4 regions of the Erwinia sp. 2186 genome follow, and region 1 is predicted to be linked to each of the others. Evidence: predicted binding sites of a transcription regulator. Region 1 holds the regulator's gene; each other region holds the start of a gene.
The links. Region 1 encodes Fur, which represses iron uptake genes when iron is present. Its sites were predicted from a motif close to ATAATAATGAGAACNACTATCAA; they were not measured.
Positions count from the first base shown of each region.

Region 1 (5,334 bases):
GTTTATCGTCACTGCACCCTTCACAATTTTATGACGTGTGTCTTGCAACGAAATGAAGAAAAACGACTTACCTACGGACAAGGAATAAAGGATGAAAAAGTTCAGAGCCAGTCTGATATCGGTTGCGCTGATATCTGCGTTAGCCAGTGGTGGAGCAGCCGCCAACCAGCAGTTAGTCGATCAAATCAGCCAGTTTGGCGTGAAGTACAAAGTGACGGACAATCTTGCCGCCCAGCATGGCGTGGATTGCGCCGGACTGGGCGCTGACTGGGCCTCCTGTAACCGCGCAACCATTAGCTTCACCAATCCGGGCCCCGCCATCGACAGCAAAGACTGGGCAATTTATATGTCTAACGTGCATGAAACGCTGAAGGTCGAAAGCGATCAGTTTCGCATGGTGCATATTGTCGGGGATTTAACCCGCCTGGAGCCGACAGACAAATTCAAAGGCATTGCGGCGGGCGAAACCATCGAGATCCCGATCGTGAATGAATACTGGCAGCTGTTTATTACCGATGTGATGCCGCGTTGGTATGCGACCTCTGGCGATGCCACGCCGAAAATCCTCGTCAGCACGGATACCGAGATACTGACCGATTTTGTGGAGCCTTTTGGCGCTCAGTGGAAGCGCATCGCAGATGATAAGAACCTGTTGATGGATGCCCAGGGCCGCTTTACTAAAAACAGCGATGTCGCCCCGATGGCCGCGTCCACTTTACGTGGGCAAATCCTTCCCACCCCGTTGAAGGTTTCGGTGTTCTCTGATGACGCGGATCTCTCTGCTGGGGTGACGCTGGAACTGGCAAGCCTGTCGGCAGAGAAAGCCGAAGCCATACAGCAGCGTTTTGCGTTGATGGGAATCAAAGCGCAGCCCAATGGATACCCGATTACCACTCGGGTGAGCCAAAAAGCGTTCGATAAAAAGCTGGCCGTTCCGGGGGGATACACGCTGAATATTGGCAAGGACAAGGCTGAAGTGGTGGGTTATGACCAGAGCGGCGTGTTCTACGGTTTACAGTCGATCCTGTCGCTGATCCCGGCCGATGGCAGCCTGAACGTGGCGACGTTAAAGGCCAGCGATGCGCCGCGTTTCCAATACCGTGCGGTGTTCCTTGATGTGGCGCGCAACTTCCACAGCAAAGAGGTGGTACTGCGCTTGCTGGACCAGATGGCGGCGTGGAAACTCAACGTTTTCCATTTCCATCTGACCGACGATGAAGGCTGGCGTATTGAAATTCCAGGCCTGCCGGAGTTAACGGAGATTGGCAGCAAGCGTTGTCACGATCTCGAAGAGAAGCGCTGTTTGCTGCCACAGTTAGGATCGGGACCAAACAGTGATAACAGTGGCAGCGGTCATTTCAGCCGTCAGCAGTATATCGATATTGTGAAGTATGCTGATGCGCGCGGTATTCAGGTCATCCCGGAAATCGATATGCCGGCCCACGCCCGGGCAGCGGTAATCTCGATGGAAGCGCGTTACGATCGCTTGTTCAATGCCGGTAAGGAAAAAGAAGCCAATGAATTCCGCCTGCTCGATCCCAGCGACAATTCCAACACCACCTCCGTGCAGCTTTACGATCGCACCAGCTATCTCAATCCGTGCCTGAGCTCCTCGTTACGCTTTACCGACAAGGTGATAGGTGAAATCCAGGCGATGCATAAAGCTGCCGGACAGCCGCTGAAGACCTGGCATTTCGGCGGAGATGAAGCCAAAAACATTCGCTTAGGATCCGGCTATTCGGATAAGAACACACCCGTTGAAGGCACCGGTTTACTGGACTTAAGCCAGCAAGATAAGCCGTGGGCAAAATCCCAGGTCTGCCAGACGATGATTGAAGAAGGAAAGATCGAAGACCTGGATCATCTGCCGAGCGACTTTGCCCTTAACGTCAGCAAGCAGGTTAAGGCACACGGTATCGGCAAAATGCAGGCCTGGCAGGATGGTATTAAAGACGCTAAAAATGCCAAAGCCTTTGCAACGGACAGGGTTGCGGTCAACTTCTGGGACACACTGTTTTGGGGCGGTTTTGATTCTGCCAATGACTGGGCAGGCAAAGGTTATGAAGTGATCGTCTCCAATCCGGATTACCTGTATCTCGATTTTCCTGCCGAGGTGAATCCGCTGGAGCGGGGATACTACTGGGGAACGCGCTTTACCGATGAACGGAAAATTTTCCACTTCGCGCCGGATAACTTGCCACAAAACGCCGAGACTTCCGTCGATCGCGACGGCAAACCTTTCACGGCTAAATCTGACAAGCCCTGGCCTGGCGCTCACGGCATCTCCGCTCAACTGTGGAGTGAAACCACCCGTACCGACGCGCAGGTGGAGTACAAGCTTTTCCCGCGCATTTTGTCCGTGGCGGAACGCGCCTGGCACCGCGCAGCCTGGGAGCAGGATTATAAAGCCGGCAAAGAGTATACCGGCGGCAAAACCCGCCTGGTAGACCAGCAGGCTCAGCTGAAGGACTGGCAGCGGTTTGCCAACCTTCTGGGGCAACGTGAATTGGCAAAACTGGATAAAGCCGGCATTGCCTATCGCTTGCCGGTGCCCGGTGGGGTGGTGCAGGACGGTAAGCTGGTGGTCAATACCGAGCTACCTGGCTTAACCGTTGAGTACAGCCTGGACGAGGGGACAACCTGGCAGCATTGGCAGGCGGATCAACCGCCGGCGGTGGCCGGTAAGGTATTGCTGCGTACGCGCAGTCCTGATGGTCTGCGCGTCAGCCGGACGGAAGCGCTGTAACGGGGCGACAGGCAAAAAAAAACCGGTGAAGGATCACCGGTTTTTTGCTGTTAGTGTAGATTACTTGTCGTGCAGCGTCTCATCTTCACGGCAGTCACCGGTTGAGCAGTGACCGTAAAGGTACAGGCTGTGGTTACTGAGTTTGATGCCGTGGCGCGTGGCGATATCACGCTGGCGAGCTTCGATGTTTTCATCACGGAACTCGATCACCTTGCCACAATCCAGGCAAATCAGATGATCGTGGTGATGCTGCTGAGTCAGTTCGAAAACGGATTTACCACCTTCGAAATTATGACGGGTAACGATCCCGGCATCATCAAATTGGTTAAGAACGCGGTAAACCGTCGCCAGACCAATCTCTTCGCCCATGTCAATCAGACGCTTGTACAAGTCTTCCGCACTGACGTGATGGCCCTCAGGTTCCTGAAGTACTTCCAGAATTTTAAGTCGTGGAAGCGTGACTTTCAGGCCGGCCTTCTTTAATGCGGTGTTATTGTCAGTCATGCGGATATTGTCCTGTTACTTTGCTAGTCACTTTGTGGCTGAAAAGCCCTGAACATCGGTCGTCGCGAAAAGCCAAACGTCTCATTATAGAACTGATATTTCGAAATGAACACCACTGGCGATGCATCTCAATCAAGGGAGGTAAGGAGAAGAGTCGTTACGTCCGTGAGAGCAAGCGGTTGGGCTGACATTTCGCTCTGCCTCATCATAGTCGCTATTAGAGCGAAAGGCGCTGAGAAAGCGGGTGACCGATGGCGATATTTTACAGATTTGCAGATGAAAGTTACAAAAATGTGTCTATTACTTCTATAGGAAAAACCACTGGCCTGATGTGAGATACCTCCCAATCAGGCCGGTCTGATTACGCTTCCAGGATTTCTTTCAGCTGGAGCTCGTCATAAATCTGTTTGACCCACTGCTCGGTGCGCTCACTGGTGAGTTCTGGCTGACGATCTTCGTCAATAGCCAGACCGAGGAAGTGCTTATCATCCGCCAGCCCTTTCGAGGCTTCAAAATGGTAGCCTTCAGTTGGCCAGTGACCGACGATCACCGCGCCTTTAGGCTCGATAATGTCGCGGATGGTGCCCATCGCGTCACAGAAGTACTCAGCGTAATCTTCCTGATCGCCACAGCCGAACAGCGCAACGAGCTTGCCGTTGAAATCAATTTCTTCCAACGTCGGGAAGAAATCATCCCAGTCGCACTGCGCTTCGCCGTAGTACCAGGTTGGGATACCGAGCAGCAGAATATCAAAGGCTTCAAGGTCTTCTTTGCTGCTTTTAGCGATATCATGAACTTCAGCCACCTCTTTACCGAGCTGCTTCTGGATCACTTTTGCAATGTTTTCTGTATTGCCCGTATCGCTGCCAAAGAAAATGCCTACGATTGCCATGACTTACTAACCTCTTGAAACGTATTGATAGGGTAAAGGCTGCTTATTACAGATACCGGCAATGATAGCAGACAGCTACAGGGGGATAAATGAGTAATCCGCCTGCTTTTGTCGCTTTGTGCTTCACCGGGGGGTGCTGAAAGCGCCTGTTCAGCGGTCCTGATCGGCCAACTGCGCCATGACCATTTCTTCAATCAGCTCGCTGCGGCTCATATTACGCTGCTCGGCAAGCTGGTTCAGAGCATCAACCGCGTCACTGTTCATTTTCAGTTCAACGCGCTTCAGCCCGCGCACTTTATCGCGCTTAAGCTGGTTGCGTTTGTTGATACGCAGCTGCTCATCACGCGTCAGCGGATTGGTTTTTGGTCGTCCCGGGCGACGGTCATCTGCGAACAGATCGATCGTGGTGCGGTCCGTGTTTTCTTTTGCCATAGAATCGTGATACTGAAAGGCTGGAGTTCTGATGGTTCAGGCCTGATGTCGGCTGAAATTCGTGCAGCGACAAATTTTTAGCGCGCCATCATACCCCAGCGAAAGTCATGACGACAATGATTTAGCCATCTCAGGATATAATTGTTTTTACAGCGCAAAAAAACGGCGTATTGCGCGCAAAACAGCATCAGGTTTCTCGGCATGGACCCAGTGACCGGCACCGTTGACCACATGCGCACGGGCTTTGGGGAACTGCGCCAGCAGGGCGTCACGATATTCATCGGCCAGGTAGGGCGAACGTTCGCCGCGAATAAACAGCGCGGGATGCTCCCAGGCCGGAACCGGCTGCCAGCCAATAATCCGATCGTAGCACTGCCACAGCACCGGCACGTTAAACCGCCATTCCCCTTGCTGGAAGGATTTCAGCAGAAACTGAATCACGCCTTCTTCTTCTATCGTTTCACGCATCAGCGCTGCGGCATCGCTGCGTTGCGTAATGCCCGCTGCGGTGACCGCCTTCAGCGCCGCAAAAATCGTATCGTGATGGCGAGTCGGATAAGCGACCGGTGCCATATCGATAACCACCAGCTGCTCGATGCGTTCTGGCGCCAGCGCGGTTAACGCCATCGCCACTTTTCCGCCCATCGAATGTCCGATGACCGCGACCCGGTCAATCCCTTCGTCATCCAGCGTTTCCAGTACATCGCGGGCCATCGCCTGATAATCCATCTGGTCATCGCGAGGCGATAAACCGTGGTTT
Region 1 is NZ_CM173824.1:3,444,863-3,450,196, reverse strand. It holds gene chiP (chitoporin ChiP) at 1-34, shown strand, start outside; gene ACXKZG_RS16020 (beta-N-acetylhexosaminidase) at 92-2,746, shown strand; gene fur (ferric iron uptake transcriptional regulator) at 2,807-3,250, opposite strand; gene fldA (flavodoxin FldA) at 3,612-4,142, opposite strand; gene ybfE (LexA regulated protein) at 4,293-4,574, opposite strand; gene ybfF (esterase) at 4,722-5,334, opposite strand, start outside.

Region 2 (5,334 bases), 140 kb from region 1:
TAGCAACCAGCGCAATCTGATGTAATCGTTTTCTCTGATGTTGATTAAGGTGCATCGCCAAAGACATATTTCTACCTTTTATTTGATTATCCGTTTAAAGCCGGAACGGTTAAAAACCCATGATGGCTTCATCTCTGTTCTCATCTGATGACAACAAAGGGTGCCAATGGCTGACTGGGGACCCGTTTCTGGCTATCCAACGGTGAGGTACTCACCGAGCGATATCGTCAAAGAAGATAGCATTATGTTTGAAATAAAAATTCTACTTACGTCACACTGCGATTGATTGATTTCGTTACTGGCGGTTTTTGGTATTTCTGTTCGATTTGTCTATTTCAGATAAAATGCGCAACTTTATGATTTTTATTGAATTTATGTTTGATGATAATGACGTCTGCAAATTTCCCTCAAACCCGCTCAACTCTGGAACGCATGATTAGTACATTTCTTAAGCAATTTATGTTCATTTTGTGATTACTTTGGAAGAAAAATTCCATTGAAAAAGTAGGTGTTTTCTTAACGGGTTAATGAAGCGGAGACCTGAAATTTTGGCGAAAAAAAACCACCCGCTGGATGGCTTATCGTTGCTGGTACCGGGATTAAACCGGTCTTGGTGAGAACTGACCAATCACCTCTTCGGCAACGTCATGCTCAATAGGCTGATTATGCGCGATCAGGTAGCGCTTTTCCCCCTGGCTGAACAACGTTAAGTCATAAGGCTCATCGTCGAAGGTCAGGGTTGCCGGGAAGCCTGGGCCGCCCTCATATTGCTGGAAGCTGACTAAGTCACCCCCGGTACCGGTCAAAATTAAAATGTCGTACGTCATGGCTTGGATCCCTGCAATGCGGTGTAAAGTCGGCATCAGTATACCGCGCCAGGCATAAAAGGGGAGAGCCTGCCCCATTGCTGAGGCAGGCAGAACGCAGATTAGAAGCTGTAGTTGGCGGTAACCGAGACGTTACGTGGCTCGCCGTAAACGGTGTTTCTGCCGACGTCGATGTTATAGCTCTTGTCGAACAGGTTGTTGAGGTTCGCCTGCACCGACAGTTGCTTAGTCACGCGGTAGCGGCTGAACAGATCCACCAGCGCATAGCTGCCTTGCTCGGCGTAAATCGTGCTGGCACCGTCTGGACCGTCAACATGATCCCAGGTGTGAGTCTGCCAGTTGATGCCGCCACCTACCGTCAGATCCTGCAGCATCGGCAGGCGATAGCTGGTGAACAGTTTCAGCGAGGTGCGCGGTTGGGTCGGATTCAGTGCCTGATCCTCGCCATCTTTCGCCACATAACGGGTAGCACCGAAGGTCATTTGCAGATTGTCGGTCACCGCACCGTTGATTTCGAACTCGACGCCTTTACTGACCGTGCCATCCTGCTCGTAGTAAGCGTAATCGCTGGTGCCTGGGATAATCGCGTAATCTGTTGTGCCAAGGTGATCCTGCTCGATACGGAAGACCGCCAGCGACGCCGTTACGCGGCTGTTCATCCAGTCGCCTTTAATCCCGGTCTCGTAGCTTTTCCCGGTCACCGGCGCAAGGTAAGCGCCACTGGCGTTGCGGTAGGTCTGCGGCTTAAAGATCGAGGTATAGCTGGCGTAAGCAGACCAGGTATCGTTGATGTCATACACCAGGCCGGCATACGGCGTGATGTTGTTCTTCTCGGTATTCTCGGTCAGCGTGTCTGCGCTGTATTTGGTATAGCGCGCGCCGAGGATCAGGTGCAGCGGATCGGCCAGCGAAATGCGTGTTGCCATATAGGCTGACTTCTGATGAATGGTGTTGTCTTCCGACAGGGCCTGATCGTCCCAGTCCGGTTCCGGATAATTGCCCCAGTTATTGAAGTCGCCGACATCGGCTGACGTCAGGTTGGTGAAGGCGCTGAAATAACGATCGTTCTGGCGGATATAACTCACGCCGGCCATCAGCTCATGTTGACGACCCAACAGCTCGTAAGGTCCGCTGACATAGGCATCAAGCGCATTTTCTTTCCGTTTGGCGCTGTTATAACCGGTGCCGCCTAACAGGTCGTAACCCGCATAAGGACCCACGCCGATACCGGTATTTTTATCAAAGTAGCCGTCGATATACAGCGCTTTACTGTCCATCGTCGCTTCGGTGTGGCTGCCGCTCAGGTTAAATTCCCAACCGTTATTGAAGCTCTGCTTCAGGCTGGCGAAGACCTTTTTCGAGTCGCTGTCGTTATACGCCCAGTCTGGCGCGGTATTGGTGCTGCGATCGTAATGGGTTCTGCTGCCATCCAGATAGTAAGTTGGCAAACCGCCCCAGGTGTTGCCCGAGATATGGTTTTCCTGGTAGTCATAACCGACGGAGAGGGTGGTGGAGTCGGTCAGATCCGCATCCACTATGCCGTAGAGGAATTTCTTCTGGCTGTGATAGCGATCCAGCCAGCTGTCACCGTCCTGGTAGCCGGCCACAATGCGGCCGCGCACGTTACCTGACTCAGTCAGCGGCGCAGATAAATCGGCGACATAGCGTTGATTGTCCCAGGTGCCGTAGCTGGCCGAGACGTTGCCGACAAATTCTTTGCTGTCCGCATGCTTGTGCACCATGTTGACCGAGGCCGCCGGGCTGCCGGCACCGGTCATCAGACCGGTTGCGCCGCGAACCACTTCGACCCGATCGTAAATCGCGGTATCAGAGAGGGTATCACCGATATTCCAGCGCGGATCGACCAGCACCGGAACGCCATCAACCTGATAGTTATCGATCATAAATCCGCGCGAATAGAAATTGCTGCGGTTCGCGCCGGAGTTAAATTCAGAGATGCCGGTGGTGTTTTTCAGCACATCGTTCAGCGTTTCCAGCTTCTGATCTTCCATACGCTGTTTGGTGATCACGCTGATCGACTGCGGCGTATCACGGGCGGTCAGGGCCAGTTTTGTGGCAGCGCGGGTGACGGGAACGTTGTAGTCGGTGTCTGCGGTGTTGCTGCTGTCATCCGTGGCGGCATTGACCACCAGGTTTTGTTCTTTCTGCGCCGTTTCTGCGGCGGAAACCGGCAACGCAGAGGCAATCAGCACGGCAAGCAGTGATAAAGACGGCGTGGAAACGGGGGTGAATCTGGATCCGCTGGCGCGAGTTCCCTGGGAAGAGCAAGGAGCAAAGGACATTATTTACCCTCAAAATGATTTTATTATTTTTACTTCTCACAATGCAGAGCAAGAAAATTCCTGAACGCACCAAAAAACGAATGAGAAGTATAATCATTTTGATTGGCAATGCAAAAGAATGTGTTGAACCATTTCGAAGTGTTGCGGTCTCGGATTTTCTTACAGAACAACCAGCCTGCGACCGACAACAACTGTGGTCAGTACAATGGTCGCGAAGGCCAGCAGATGCAGGATCAAATCCGGCATAACCAGATGAACTGGATGGCACAGTGTCAGCATCACTAACGCCATGCACGCCGTACCGGCGCCGGCCGCAGCCAGACTTTTTACCGGATAAATTGCCCGCGTCTGACGCAGATAGCCAATCATAATTGCCGCCATCGGCACGCTGACTACCAGCATAAACAGGTAGCAATTGGTGCCTTCACCCTGACCATGAATCGGGGAAACGCTGCGCATATTGAACAGAATACTGCCGAGCCACAACACCGCCAGCGGCACAAACCATTTCCAGCTCAACGGTCGGCGACCGGCAATGCTGATCACAAAGGCATTACGGATCGCCAGGGTTCCGGCGATAAACGCCAGCACCAGCTGAAAAATCGCCCATCCCATCCCAGGCTGAGACCAGTCGGTCAGGCTGCGGTGCACCAGCAAACTGGCCGCTGCGCCGCAGGGCAGGGCCATCACTATCGCGGCGACCACGCGCCAGCCGGTGGGTGGCGTCCTTTTTACCGGCGCCACGCTGCGGCTGAGTTTTTCAATTAAGGCATTATGATCGGTCATGCTTTGCTCCAAAACGGCGAAGATTGGTCAACGCGCGATGCAAAAGTGACTTAACGGCCGGAACCGTCAAATTATTCTGCGTGGCGGCTTCCGCCAGGGTCATCTCCCGCAGATGTACATGCTCAACGATTTGCCGCTGTCGGGATGAGAGTTGATTCAGATACAGGCTCAGCTCTTCCCGCGCTTCCGGCCGCTCAGGCTCGACAAAAGACGTCGACGGGTAGGTGGCGGCGGCGTCTTCTTCCTCCACTTCCCAGTGACGCTGGCGGCCGCGTCGGCGAAGCGCATCCACCGATCGCGCCTGGGTAATGGCCATCAGCCACGGCAAAAACGGGCAGGCGGGATCGTAGGTATGGCGGACGCGGTGAATGGCCAGCAGAACATCCTGAATCACGTCTTCAACCAGCACCGCATCGTCAACGTGCTTATGCACCAGGATGCGGATCACCGGCACCAGCTCGGTCAGCAGGCGAGTGTAGGCCTGCTGTTTTCCAGCCTGAGCTTGCGCCATCAATTCTGGCCATTCATCACGTTGCGTACCGGATTTAACCATCCACCGCCTTTCTTTCACGTCCTGCTTTGATCACGCTTTTTTGCCGCTCGCCTGATTAAGGGCATTCACCACGATCGACGGGGTCAATACCTGCGGCAACACCTTCGGTGCACTGCCATCAGCCGGATACACCACGTACAGCGGCAGACCGCCCTGGCCGAATTCGTTCATCGCATCATCAATGTCGGGGTTAAATTTCGTCGAGTCGGCAACCATATATACCGTGCCGGTGCGCAGCAACGCCTCTTTCACCGCCGTGGTGGAGAGCGTGGTGCGCTGGTTTACCTGACAAGTAATACACCAGGATGCGGTGAAGTCCACCATGATCGCTTTACCGTGCCCGCGCGTCTCGGCAACGGTTTGTGGCGACCATTTCACCTGGGTAACGGCTGCGGCGGTTTGTCCGTCAGGCAGCGGGGCGCCAGGCTGGATAATGCCGGTCACCGGCGCTATCACAGCCACCAGCAATGCGGCGGTAACGGCATACAGCAGCTTGTGCGATTTTTCACGAAAACGTCGTTTCTGCGCGATGCCGTAAAGCCAGCCGGCAAAACCGAGCAGCACCGAGCAGGCGAGGATCGTCGCCAGTGCGCCGGTACCGGCCTGTTGCGCCAGCACCCACACCAGCCAGGCATAAGCACCGAACATCGGGAAGGCGAGGCCGTGTTTAAGCACATCCATCCACGCGCCAGGGCGAGGCAGGCGTTTTGCCAGCTGCGGGAACAGTGACACCAGCGTAAAGGGTGCGGCGAACCCCAACGCCAGCGAGAAAAATATCGCCAACGAGACGGCCGGCGGCTGCACCAGCGCATAGCCAATCGCACTGGCCATAAACGGCGCGGAGCATGGCGTGGCGACCACGATC
Region 2 is NZ_CM173824.1:3,587,715-3,593,048, reverse strand. It holds gene ACXKZG_RS16775 (sugar porter family MFS transporter) at 1-67, opposite strand, end outside; gene ACXKZG_RS16770 (hypothetical protein) at 600-827, opposite strand; gene fhuE (ferric-rhodotorulic acid/ferric-coprogen receptor FhuE) at 929-3,130, opposite strand; gene ACXKZG_RS16760 (DUF1109 domain-containing protein) at 3,290-3,916, opposite strand; gene ACXKZG_RS16755 (sigma-70 family RNA polymerase sigma factor) at 3,903-4,469, opposite strand; gene ACXKZG_RS16750 (protein-disulfide reductase DsbD family protein) at 4,500-5,334, opposite strand, start outside.
Region 2: a site for Fur is predicted at 3,205-3,227, ahead of fhuE (ferric-rhodotorulic acid/ferric-coprogen receptor FhuE). Genes of this name have one in related genera too.

Region 3 (5,334 bases), 2.3 Mb from region 1:
AGCGCATCCCACGCCGCCTTGTCGGTGGCCGCCGTGGTGTAAATTTTCAGGACCGCATCGCCGTGTGCATCAAAAATCTGGATGCTGTGACGCTCGCCGCGTTCCGTTTTTTCTACCAGCGAAAACGCACTCTTCCACTGGGAAGGGAACAGGCGCTGATCGAGCGCGCGCGGGTTGAGGATCAGACCGGCGTGGCCACCCAGATGCAGGTTTTCATACCGTCCCACCTGCTCATGCACCGCGTAAGCGTTACGGGTGATGGACTGGGTTTCGCCCACCGCTTCCAGCGCCGGCAGCAGCGCGGTGAAGTCAGGACGCAGCGCCACCGCATCGTTCAGCGTTCTGGCCTGGGTCAGCTCCGCTTCACTGATGTTCATCAGATCCGCCAGGTCGCGGGCATACTTTTTCGGGTGCTCAGCTTTTAACGACTGATAACGCTGATAGAGGGTATTCAGTTCCATTTGCTCTCCTTGACGCCCTGCACGCGGTGCAGGGCAATGGGTAATAAAACAGGGTAATCAGAAGTCGACGTTCACACCCAGCTGGAAAGTACGGCCAGGCATCACCGCCAGCGCGTTGTCGTACGCATCCTGGTTGGTGGTGTTGGTCAGCTCGCGGCTGCTGAGGTAATCCCAGTATTTACGGTCGGTCAGGTTATAGATCCCGCCGCTGACCTTGACGTTTTTCGTCGCCTGCCAGTAAGCGGTCATATCCACCATACCGTAACCCGGTACGCGCATATATTCTTCACTGGAATCGGTTAAGGTGCTGCCTGCCGCGTTGGTGTAGCTTTCACGGTTGGTGGCGGTGGCCTGCTTTCCTTTCACAAAGGTGGCGGTCACTGCGGCACCGTAGCGTTTGGCCGGATCGTCCCAGGCCACGCCAACAATGGCTTTCATCGGCGCGACGCTGTCCAGATCGACGTAGCTGTCGCCGGAGTAGCTGGACTTCGATTTACCTTCGCTGTAACCCAGTGCGAAGGTGGCGCTCAGGCCGTTAACCTCTTCAAACCAGGTGCCAAAGTTCACTTTGGTGGTCACTTCACCGCCATAGATATACGCCTTATCGCGGTTTTCTGCCTGGTAAACAGTGTAGATATTGGACGGCACGTTGGTAAAGCGGGCCGGGCTGCCGGCGCGGGTATAACGCGTGTAGGCAATGAAGTTTTCGTAGGTGTTATAGAACACCGCGGTTTTTAGCGTCACGCCATCCACCACCTGCCCCTTCATGCCCCATTCCAGGTTGTTACTGGTTTCGGTTTTCAGATCGCTGTTACCAATCAACGCATACTGCGCCGGACCGGCATAGTTTGAACCGAGGTTCCACGAGCCGTACAGCTGGCTGGCGTTAGGGAACTGCGCGCCACGCTTGTACTGCACATAGGTCATCAGTGATGGCGTGATGTCGTAGTTGAAGCTCAGCGATGGCAGAACCTGGGTGTCCGAGTTCTCTTTGCCATACAGGGTGTTCAGCTCGGACTCGTCCAGCACGGTGCTGCCGGTGGTCAGGCTGGAGAGGTTTTGTGGCTTGGTGGTCTGATGCGCCACCCGCACGCCCGGCACGATCGAGAAGCCGTGACCGTCCAGATCGAACTGGATTGCATCCTGCACAAAGGCACCCAGCGCATAGCTGCGGCTGTCGGACTCCGGCTGCATGATCGCCGAATAGACGCTTGGGGCCGGTTCTTCCCGGAACGGACGTTTCGTCTCGGTGACACGACCGTTCAGGCCGGCGCTCAGCTCGTGGCGACCCAGCGCCTTGCTCAGCTGCGTTTCGAAGCCGTAGGTATCGACATCATAGTTTGAGTAGACGCGCTCCTGGCTGCTGGTGCTGATGGGCATCAGGGTGTTGTCGTGCGCCTGGGTCTGCTGGTAATAGACTTTGTTGCTGAGGGAATCGATAAACGCATTGGCTGGCGTCCACTCATCCTTCAGGCTGACGCCCCAGCGGCGGGTATTACTCTGCTGTTGCGAGGTGCCGAGAATGCTGCTGCCCGCCGAGTTCCAGGTGTCGTAATGGGTGTGGTTGGTCTTGTCGTAATAATCGACGGTGCCGGTCAGCTTGTGCTCGTCATTGGGCTGCCAGATCGCCGAGGTCATCAGCGCATTGGAGTGCCAGTTGGCCGGATAGGCATCGATGGTGCCGCTGTTATTGCGGGTTTGCTGGCCGTCACGGCGGCTGTAAACAAACACGCCACGCAGCGTTTCGTCGCCGGCTGCGGCGGTAATGCCGTTATGCCAGCTGCGGTTGGCCGAGTCGTAATCAGACTGATAACCAAAGTAGGTCGCTTTATACGGCGACAGGTAATCGTCGGCGGATTTCGGCTGGAAGGAGACCGCGCCGCCAATGGCGGTGTTGGCCGTCGCCGTTGAGGTCGCACCGGATTCAATGTCCACCTGGCCGTACATATACGGGTCGAGATAGTCACGGCCGATGCCGAAGGTGTTTAATCCGGCGCGGCTGACGTAGCTGCGGCCGGTGGCATCCGGCTGCGGAATGCCGTCCACGTCCAGTCCAACGCGGTTACTTTCCAGACCACGGATGTTGTAGCCGGTATAGCCGCTGCGGTCGAAGCCGCTTTTGCCAGCGGACGATCCGCCGCTGACGCCGGTGGCGCTGATTAACGGCTCATAGCGCATCACCGAGCCAAAGTCGTTGGTGCCCTTTTGCTGCATTTCTGCGGCGGTAATGGTGGTTTTGCTGCCCGCCTGTTTTTCCGGCTCGGGCGCGGTCACCGTCATGACGGCTTCCGACTGGCTTTTCTTGCCGGAGATCGCCAGTGGCGTGCCAGAATGGCTGGCTTCAGGAAGTGGTGCGGTGGTGCGTGTTTCAGCAGCGATGCTAAAACCGGTGGTAACCAGCGTGCCGAACAGCACGGACTTCTGGATAAACCCCTGAGAATTGAAAGATTTGCGCATTTAGTAAGCCTTTATTCTTTATTAGTATCGACTCATACATTGCGGCCGCAATCCAACAAGATTGCGAAAACTCCATACGCATCCGGCGCTGTGTAGGTCATTCCATGACGACTGTCAAACGCGAATGATAATGAGATTGATTCTCTATATCAACAACCTCCACAATTAATTCACAATGTTAAAAAAGCGTCAGCAACACCCACTTGACAGTGCAGCAACCAACGCCGGAAGATGAGCGCCTGTTTTTAGAGAAGGACATCGCGATGAAAACCGCTCCTGCCATCACCATTCACTACTGCTCGCAGTGCAACTGGCTGCTGCGTGCCGGCTGGATGGTGCAAGAATTACTGCATACGTTCAGCACCGATTTAGCCTCGGTCAGCCTGGTGCCCGGCACCGGCGGCATTTATCAGATCTTGATTGACGAGCACATTATCTGGGACCGTAAAACCGACGGCGGCTTCCCGGAAGCCAAAGAGTTGAAGCAGCGCGTGCGGAACTTCTGCTTCCCGGAGCGGGAACTGGGACATATCGACACGAAATAACCCCTGCGCGGGCGGCATCATCCTTGTGTCATCCGGCGGCTTCACGCTAAACTTAGCGCCGCATCGCTGCCCTTGCTGGCAGAAAGATGACACAAGGGCCGGAACAGGCCCGATAACAAGAAACACCCCTCACTTACCTGCCCTGCCTGAAGACCTGCGCTCCCGCCCTGGCTGGAGTAACTTCTCATCGTTAATTAAGTGCACCCTTTTCTATGGATACGTTAGATTCAGCTACACCCGCGCGTGGCGTCGGCCCGCTGCTCTTTTCCCTTGCGCTGGGCGCCTTCGCCATCGGCCTGAGTGAGTTCGTGATTATGGGACTGCTGCCGCAGGTTTCCAGCGCGATGAACGTCAGCCTGGCGGAAGGCAGCAAATTTATCAGCTACTACGCGCTCGGCGTGGTGGTTGGCGCACCGCTGTTCTCCCTCAGCACCGCCCGTTTGTGCCGTAAACATCAGCTGATGATTTTTATCTCGCTTTTTTTAGTCGGCAACCTCAGCAGCATGCTGGCCAGCAATGCGCATATGCTGGTGATTTCCCGTTTCCTGAGCGGGCTGCCGCACGGTGCCTTCCTCGGTGTAGCCGCGCTGGCTGCGGCGTCACTGGTGGAAGAGAATCGCCGTGGACAGGCGGTAGGCAGAGTGATGTTGGGCCTGACGCTGGCGTCGTTGCTGGGCAACCCGGCGGCGACCATGCTCGGCGAACATCTCGACTGGCGCTGGGCATTTGCCTGCGTCTCGGTGCTGACCGTGATTGATGCGCTGCTGATCTACAAGCTGTTCCCGGTGCAGAAAGAGCATGAGCAGAGCTCGCCGTTGAAAGAGATCCGTGGCCTGGCGAACCTGCGCCTGTGGTTAACGCTGGGGATTGCGGCGATTGGCTTTGGCGGCATGTTTGCGGTGATCAGCTATATCACCCCGATCCTGACCATGGCGGCGCACCTCTCCACCTTCTGGCTGCCGTTCGTGCTGTTCGCATTTGGTCTGGGCATGGTGATTGGTAATCTGGCGGGTGGCCGTATGGCTGACGGCAAAATCATGCTGTCGATTTTCAGCATCCTGGCGTGGAGCGTGGTGGTGCTGACCATCTTCCCACTGCTGATTGGCACCATTACCGGCCTGATGCTTGGCGCGTTCCTGGTCGGCACTAACCTCGCCCTGTGCGCACCGTTGCAGGTGCGTCTGATGCAGGTGGCGGGCAAAGCGCAAACGCTGGCCGCCACGCTGAACCATTCGGCGTTTAACATCGCCAACGCGCTGGGTGCCTTCCTGGGAGCGTATGTGGTGCAGCAGGGTTATCCGATGACGCAGACCGCCACCTACGGGGCCATCCTGCCGGTACTGGGCATGATGATCTTTATGGTGGCGCTGCTGAAAGAAGTGGCTGACCGTAAAAACACCGGCGTGAGATCGACCGATTTGATCTGATGTTGCTAACGGCCAGGCGCCCTGCCTGGCCATTCACTGTTTTACGCTTTCTCCGCCACAACCGGTTTGGTTCGCAACGCGGCATAAATCGTCAGCGTGGCAATCAGTAACGCCATGGCGCTGCCCATAAATACCCCTTTCGCCCCGGTAATATTGAAGATGACCCCGCCTGCCGCCGCACCGATGGTAATCGCTAACTGAATAGACGCCACCAGCAGACCGCCGCCGCTTTCTGCCTCATCCGGCATGGTCCGGGTGATCCAGGTAGACCAGCCCACCGGCACGGCGCCAAACGCCATGCCCCACAGCGCCACCAGCACCGCATCCACCAGCGGAGCCGATCCCATCACCACCAGACCGACACCGAGCAGGCCCATCGCCAGCGGCATACCGATCAGCGTGCGGTGCAGGTTACGCTCCAGCAGGATGCCGGCAATCAGCGTA
Region 3 is NZ_CM173824.1:813,015-818,348, reverse strand. It holds gene ACXKZG_RS03775 (hemin-degrading factor) at 1-461, opposite strand, end outside; gene ACXKZG_RS03770 (TonB-dependent receptor domain-containing protein) at 519-2,918, opposite strand; gene ACXKZG_RS03765 (Rdx family protein) at 3,182-3,463, shown strand; gene ACXKZG_RS03760 (MFS transporter) at 3,676-4,890, shown strand; gene ACXKZG_RS03755 (MFS transporter) at 4,932-5,334, opposite strand, start outside.
Region 3: a site for Fur is predicted at 3,043-3,065, ahead of ACXKZG_RS03770 (TonB-dependent receptor domain-containing protein). Genes of this name have one in related genera too.

Region 4 (5,334 bases), 1.8 Mb from region 1:
GTCATAGCTGTAGGTCGCCGTCAGGTTCCAGTCTTTCGCCACTTCGCCGTTGATTTCAACTTCAGCCCCGGTTGAACGGGCTTTCGGAATGTTACGGGTCACGCCGTTGATAAATACCGACATGTCTTTTTCATCAATGCGGTACAGCGCCAGCGTGGCAGAAACCGCCGGCACCACCTGCCATTTGGCACCGACTTCATAGGTAGTGCCTTTTTCGGTCGAGGCGACGTTGCCGTCGTCATCGGTTTGCGTCGATGGGGTAAATGACTGGCTGTAGCTGCCGTAAAGCGACAGATCCGGCAGGATTTTATACACCAGCCCCGCCTGTGGCAGGAAGCTGTCACCCCGATCGTTCAGCGTGGTAGCGGGATTGGTCCAGCCGCTGCTGGCGGTCTGGGTGTAACGCTGGAAACGGCCGCCCAGCACCGCAATCCACTTGTCGGTCAGGTGAATGCTGTCTTTGGCAAACACCGACCGGCTGTAGAGGTTGGTTCGCAGGTTGCTGATTGTGTCGCTGACGGTGCTGCTGCTGACCACCGGCTCTTCACCATATACCGGGTCGTACATATTGAAGGTTTTAGAAACTTTGCCGCGATAGGAATACGCCTTATAGGTTTCGTCCTGCTCGTAGTCCACACCCAGCATCAGATCGTGCTGCATCCCCCAGATCTCCGGGCTGCCGCCGATATCCCATGACAGATAGGTGGTCTGATGGTTAAAGCCCCGGTTGGCGTCCGCCCGGCGCGAGACAATCCCGGTGGTGGTGTCGATAGCGGTGGCCCTGACTTCGTTGCTGTCATAGCGGCGCTGCATCCAGCCATAGTTAACGTGGGTCGCCCAGGTGTCATCCAGGTTATAGCCGTAAGTGACGTTCAGCCGCTTGTTTTTGCCGTAAGCATGGTTGGCGCTGTCGTCCAGCCGTTCATTATAGGGAATATCGACCGGTTTTTTGTTGATAAAGGCGGTGCCACGGTCATACGGGATATCGTATTTATTTTCCATGTAGCTGATATTGAACGAGGCTTTCTCGCCAAACCAGCTCAGGGAAGGTGCAATCAGCGTATGCTGATTCACGCCGAAGTTGCGCCAGTAATCTTCGCGCTGGCGTTCGGCAATCAACCGGAAGGCAAAACCATTGCCGAGCGGACCGGTGATATCCACCGTACCGGCACCGCCGCCGAAGCTGCTGGATTCGCCACTGATATGGGTATTCCACTCATACTGCGGCTTTTTGCTGACCAGATTGATCACGCCGCCAGGATTAAGGATGCCGTACATCAGGGAAGCCGAGCCTTTCAGCACTTCCACACGATCGATGGTCGAATCCATCGACAGGCCCTGATTGCTGCGGATGCCATCGAGGAAAATCGATCCGTCCGAGTTGGCGCCAAAGCCACGCTTAACGAAGCCATCTTCAATTCCCCCGAGCGTATTGCCCTGGGTGACGCCGCTGACAAACTTCATCGCGTCATTAACGGTTTTGACCTGGTAATCTTTGATCACCTGCGACGTCACCACGCTGACCGACTGCGGGGTTTCGTTACGCGGTGTGGCGGTTGTGCCGCCAATGGTCGCGGTATCCTGGCTGTAGCTGCCCACCGCTGTCGCCGGATCGGCATTGACGGTCAGGGTGCTCTCTGCCGCCAGCGCGGAGCCGCTGCCCAGCAGGCTGACAAACAGAACGAAATGCGGTTTTCCATGGAGGCGCGTAAAGGTGGAAACGGAGAAACGTGGCGTTTTCATAAAGTGATTGCGATGTTGTTAGTGTTTTTGTGCGCGAATGATAATAACTTTCATTGTCATTATCAATCTCACTGATAGCCTGCGCCTTTTAGTAAATAAAAAAAGGGCCCGAAGGTCCTTTCTACGTCGTGCGACACGCCGTTAGCTGGCCAGCGTGATCTCGATTTCCAGCGCCGCCATTTCCTGGCGGGCGGAGTCCGGCAGATAGGGATCGGTAATAATCGCGTCAAAGCGGGCCAGCGGCAGCGCGAGGAAGGTGGCGATCTTGTTGTATTTTGAGCTGTCAGCCAGCAGCACCCGTTTGCGGCTCACTTCACTTACCGCCCGCTTTACGGTGATCTTCTCCGCATCGGGGGTGAAGATCCCACGCATTCCCCAGCAGGACGCGGAGATAAAGGCGATATCAATCGACAGTCCCTGCAACGCCAGCGCCGCCGCATCGCCGACGCAGGAACGGTTATCGCGACAGAGCGTGCCGCCGGTGTGGATCATCCGGCACTGGCTGTTGTCGATAAAGAAGTTGGCAATCACAAAGTCATTGGTGACGATGGTTAAATCGTCCCGCATACCCAGCTCGCGGGCCAGCGCCAGCGTGGTGGTGCCGGCGTCCAGGTAGATGCAGCTGTTGCGGGGAATATGCCGGGCCGCCGCTTCGCCAATCGCCTGCTTCTCCTGGCTGAACATGCTGGTTTTATCCAGATGTGACGGCTCGCTGGCCAGTCGCTCGGTAGAGCGTACGCCGCCTGACACCAGCATGACCGCGCCCTGCTCTTCCAGCTTCTGCAGATCCCGCCGGATGGTCATATGTGACACCGCCAGCCGATCGGTCAGTTCAGCAATGCTCACCACGCCCTTTTCCTGCACCAGCGCTAAAATTTGTTGATGTCTTTCGACCGGGATCATGGTCTCTCCTTGTGAGCGGGTTATCTGCGGGACAAGTGTAATGGAGCAGAGGCGCGGTCTGCACCCCAATTTTTATCATTTTATCACGCATCAAGGGAACGGCTCAGGTTTTGATCGACCAGCGTAAAAGCACATAGCACTGATAATAAAGGGTTTAATGCTTTGTAGCGCGATTCACACGCATGTTAAACCTTGTGAAATGCAGGTTAATTACTGTTAATTAATGTGATGCGCATCACCAATTCTGGTGATAAAAGCGCCTATACTTCACACAACAAAACAAATTATCACCTAAATTAACACGGAGAGCGTATGCCTAACGCATCATCAATGTCGGTCTGTGTCGTTGGCCTCGGGTCTATGGGCATGGGTGCGGCGCAATCCTGTATCAAAGCCGGCCTGAACACCTACGGTGTTGACCTGAATCCTGCCGCGCTGCACACGCTACTGAGCAGCGGAGCCAAAGCGGCCGAAACCCGTGCGGATGGCTTTGCCGAACAGTTAGATGCGGTGCTGTTATTAGTGGTCAACGCGCAGCAGGTGAACCAGATCCTGTTTGGTGACAACGGCCTGGCGGCCCATCTGAAGCCCGGTACCGCGGTGATGGTGTCCTCCACCATCTCTTCTCAGGATGCGCTGCTGATTGAACAGCGTCTGGCGGAGCATCAGCTGATCATGCTGGATGCGCCGGTCTCTGGCGGTGCGGCGAAAGCGGCGCTGGGCGAGATGACGGTGATGGCCTCCGGCAGCGACAAGGCCTTTGCGCTGCTGCAACCGGTGCTGGATGCCGTGGCAGGCAAGGTCTACCGCATTGGTAGCGAAATCGGTCTCGGCTCGACGGTGAAAATCATCCACCAACTGCTGGCAGGCGTACATATTGCGGCCGGTGCCGAAGCGATGGCGCTGGCGGCGCGCGCCGGTATTCCGCTGGATACCATGTATGACGTGGTCACCAACGCGGCGGGTAACTCGTGGATGTTTGAGAACCGTATGCGTCACGTGGTGGACGGTGATTACTCGCCAAAATCGGCGGTGGATATCTTCGTCAAAGATTTGGGTCTGGTGGCCGACACCGCCAAAGCGCTGCACTTCCCGCTGCCGCTGGCCTCCACCGCCTTTAATATGTTCACCTCCGCCAGCAACGCCGGCTATGGCCGTGAAGACGACAGCGCGGTGATCAAAATCTTCAGTGGCATTACCCTGCCAGCGAAAAAGGAGCCGCAATAATGCGCCTGGGCGTGATAGCAGATGACTTCACCGGTGCCACCGATATCGCCAGCTTCCTGGTGCAGAACGGTATGGCGACGGTACAGGTAAATGGCGTGCCGGCCGAGCCGCTGGCATTGGAGGCTGAGGCGATTGTTGTCAGCCTGAAATCCCGCTCCTGCGCTCCTGAGAAGGCGGTTGCCGACTCGTTGCAGGCGCTGGCATGGCTACAGCAACAGGGCTGCGAGCGCTTCTACTTTAAATACTGCTCGACCTTCGACAGCACCGCCAAAGGCAACATCGGTCCGGTTACCGACGCGCTGCTGGCCGCGCTGGGCGAAACCCAGACCATCATCTCCCCGTCACTGCCGGTCAATGGCCGCACGGTGTATCAGGGACATCTGTTTGTGATGGATCAGCTGCTGTCCGATTCCGGTATGCGCCACCATCCGGTGACGCCGATGACCGACAGCAACCTGCTGCGTCTGATGGAAGCCCAGAGTGAAGGCAAAGCCGGACTGATTAACAGCCAGACGCTGGATCGGGGTGCCGACGCCGTGCGTCATGCGCTGGCTGAACTGAAACAACAGGGCGTGCGTTATGTGGTGCTGGATGCGCTGAACGAACAGCATCTGCTGACCCAGGGCGAAGCGCTGCGGGAAATGACGCTGGTGACCGGCGGCTCCGGCCTGGCGATCGGCCTGGCCCGTCAGTGGGCAAGCAGCGCCCATAACAGCGCGCAGGCGCAGGCCGCCGGCACGCCGCAGGGCGAACGCGCGGTGGTGCTCTCCGGATCCTGTTCAACCATGACCAATCGTCAGGTGGCGCGTTACCGCGATCAGGCGGCGTCTCTGGCGGTTGACGTTGAACGGGCGCTGGCACAGCGTGACGCCTATGCGATCGAACTCTGTGACTGGGTCGCTGAGCACAGCGGCGAAAGCCTGGCACCGCTGCTGTTCGCCACCTCTGAACCGGACACCCTGAAGCGTATTCAGCAACAGTATGGTGCCGAGAAAAGCAGTGAAGCGGTCGAGCAGCTGTTTGCCGCAGTGGTGCGTGAACTGCAACAGCGTGGCTGGCAGCGCTTTATCGTCGCCGGCGGTGAAACCTCCGGCGTGGTCGCGCAGACGCTGAATATCGATGCGTTCCATATCGGCCCGGTGATCTCGCCCGGCGTGCCGTGGGTCAAAGCCGTTTCCCAGCCGATCTCGCTGGCATTGAAATCCGGCAACTTTGGCGATGAAAACTTCTTCGCACGCGCTCAACAGGAGTTCTCGCTATGACTGAACAACAAGCACGGGAAGAGATGGTCCGGCTGGGCGCGTCCTTCTTCCAGCGCGGTTATGCCACCGGTTCGGCGGGCAACCTCTCGATGCTGCTCGAAGACGGTACGCTGCTGGCCACACCCACCGGCTCCTGCCTCGGTGAGCTGGTCGCCGACCGGCTGTCGAAAGTGACGCTGGAAGGGGAATGGATTGGCGG
Region 4 is NZ_CM173824.1:289,558-294,891, reverse strand. It holds gene ACXKZG_RS01325 (TonB-dependent siderophore receptor) at 1-1,743, opposite strand, end outside; gene ygbI (DNA-binding transcriptional repressor YgbI) at 1,885-2,646, opposite strand; gene ltnD (L-threonate dehydrogenase) at 2,959-3,873, shown strand; gene otnK (3-oxo-tetronate kinase) at 3,873-5,135, shown strand; gene otnC (3-oxo-tetronate 4-phosphate decarboxylase) at 5,132-5,334, shown strand, end outside.
Region 4: a site for Fur is predicted at 1,781-1,803, ahead of ACXKZG_RS01325 (TonB-dependent siderophore receptor). Genes of this name have one in related genera too.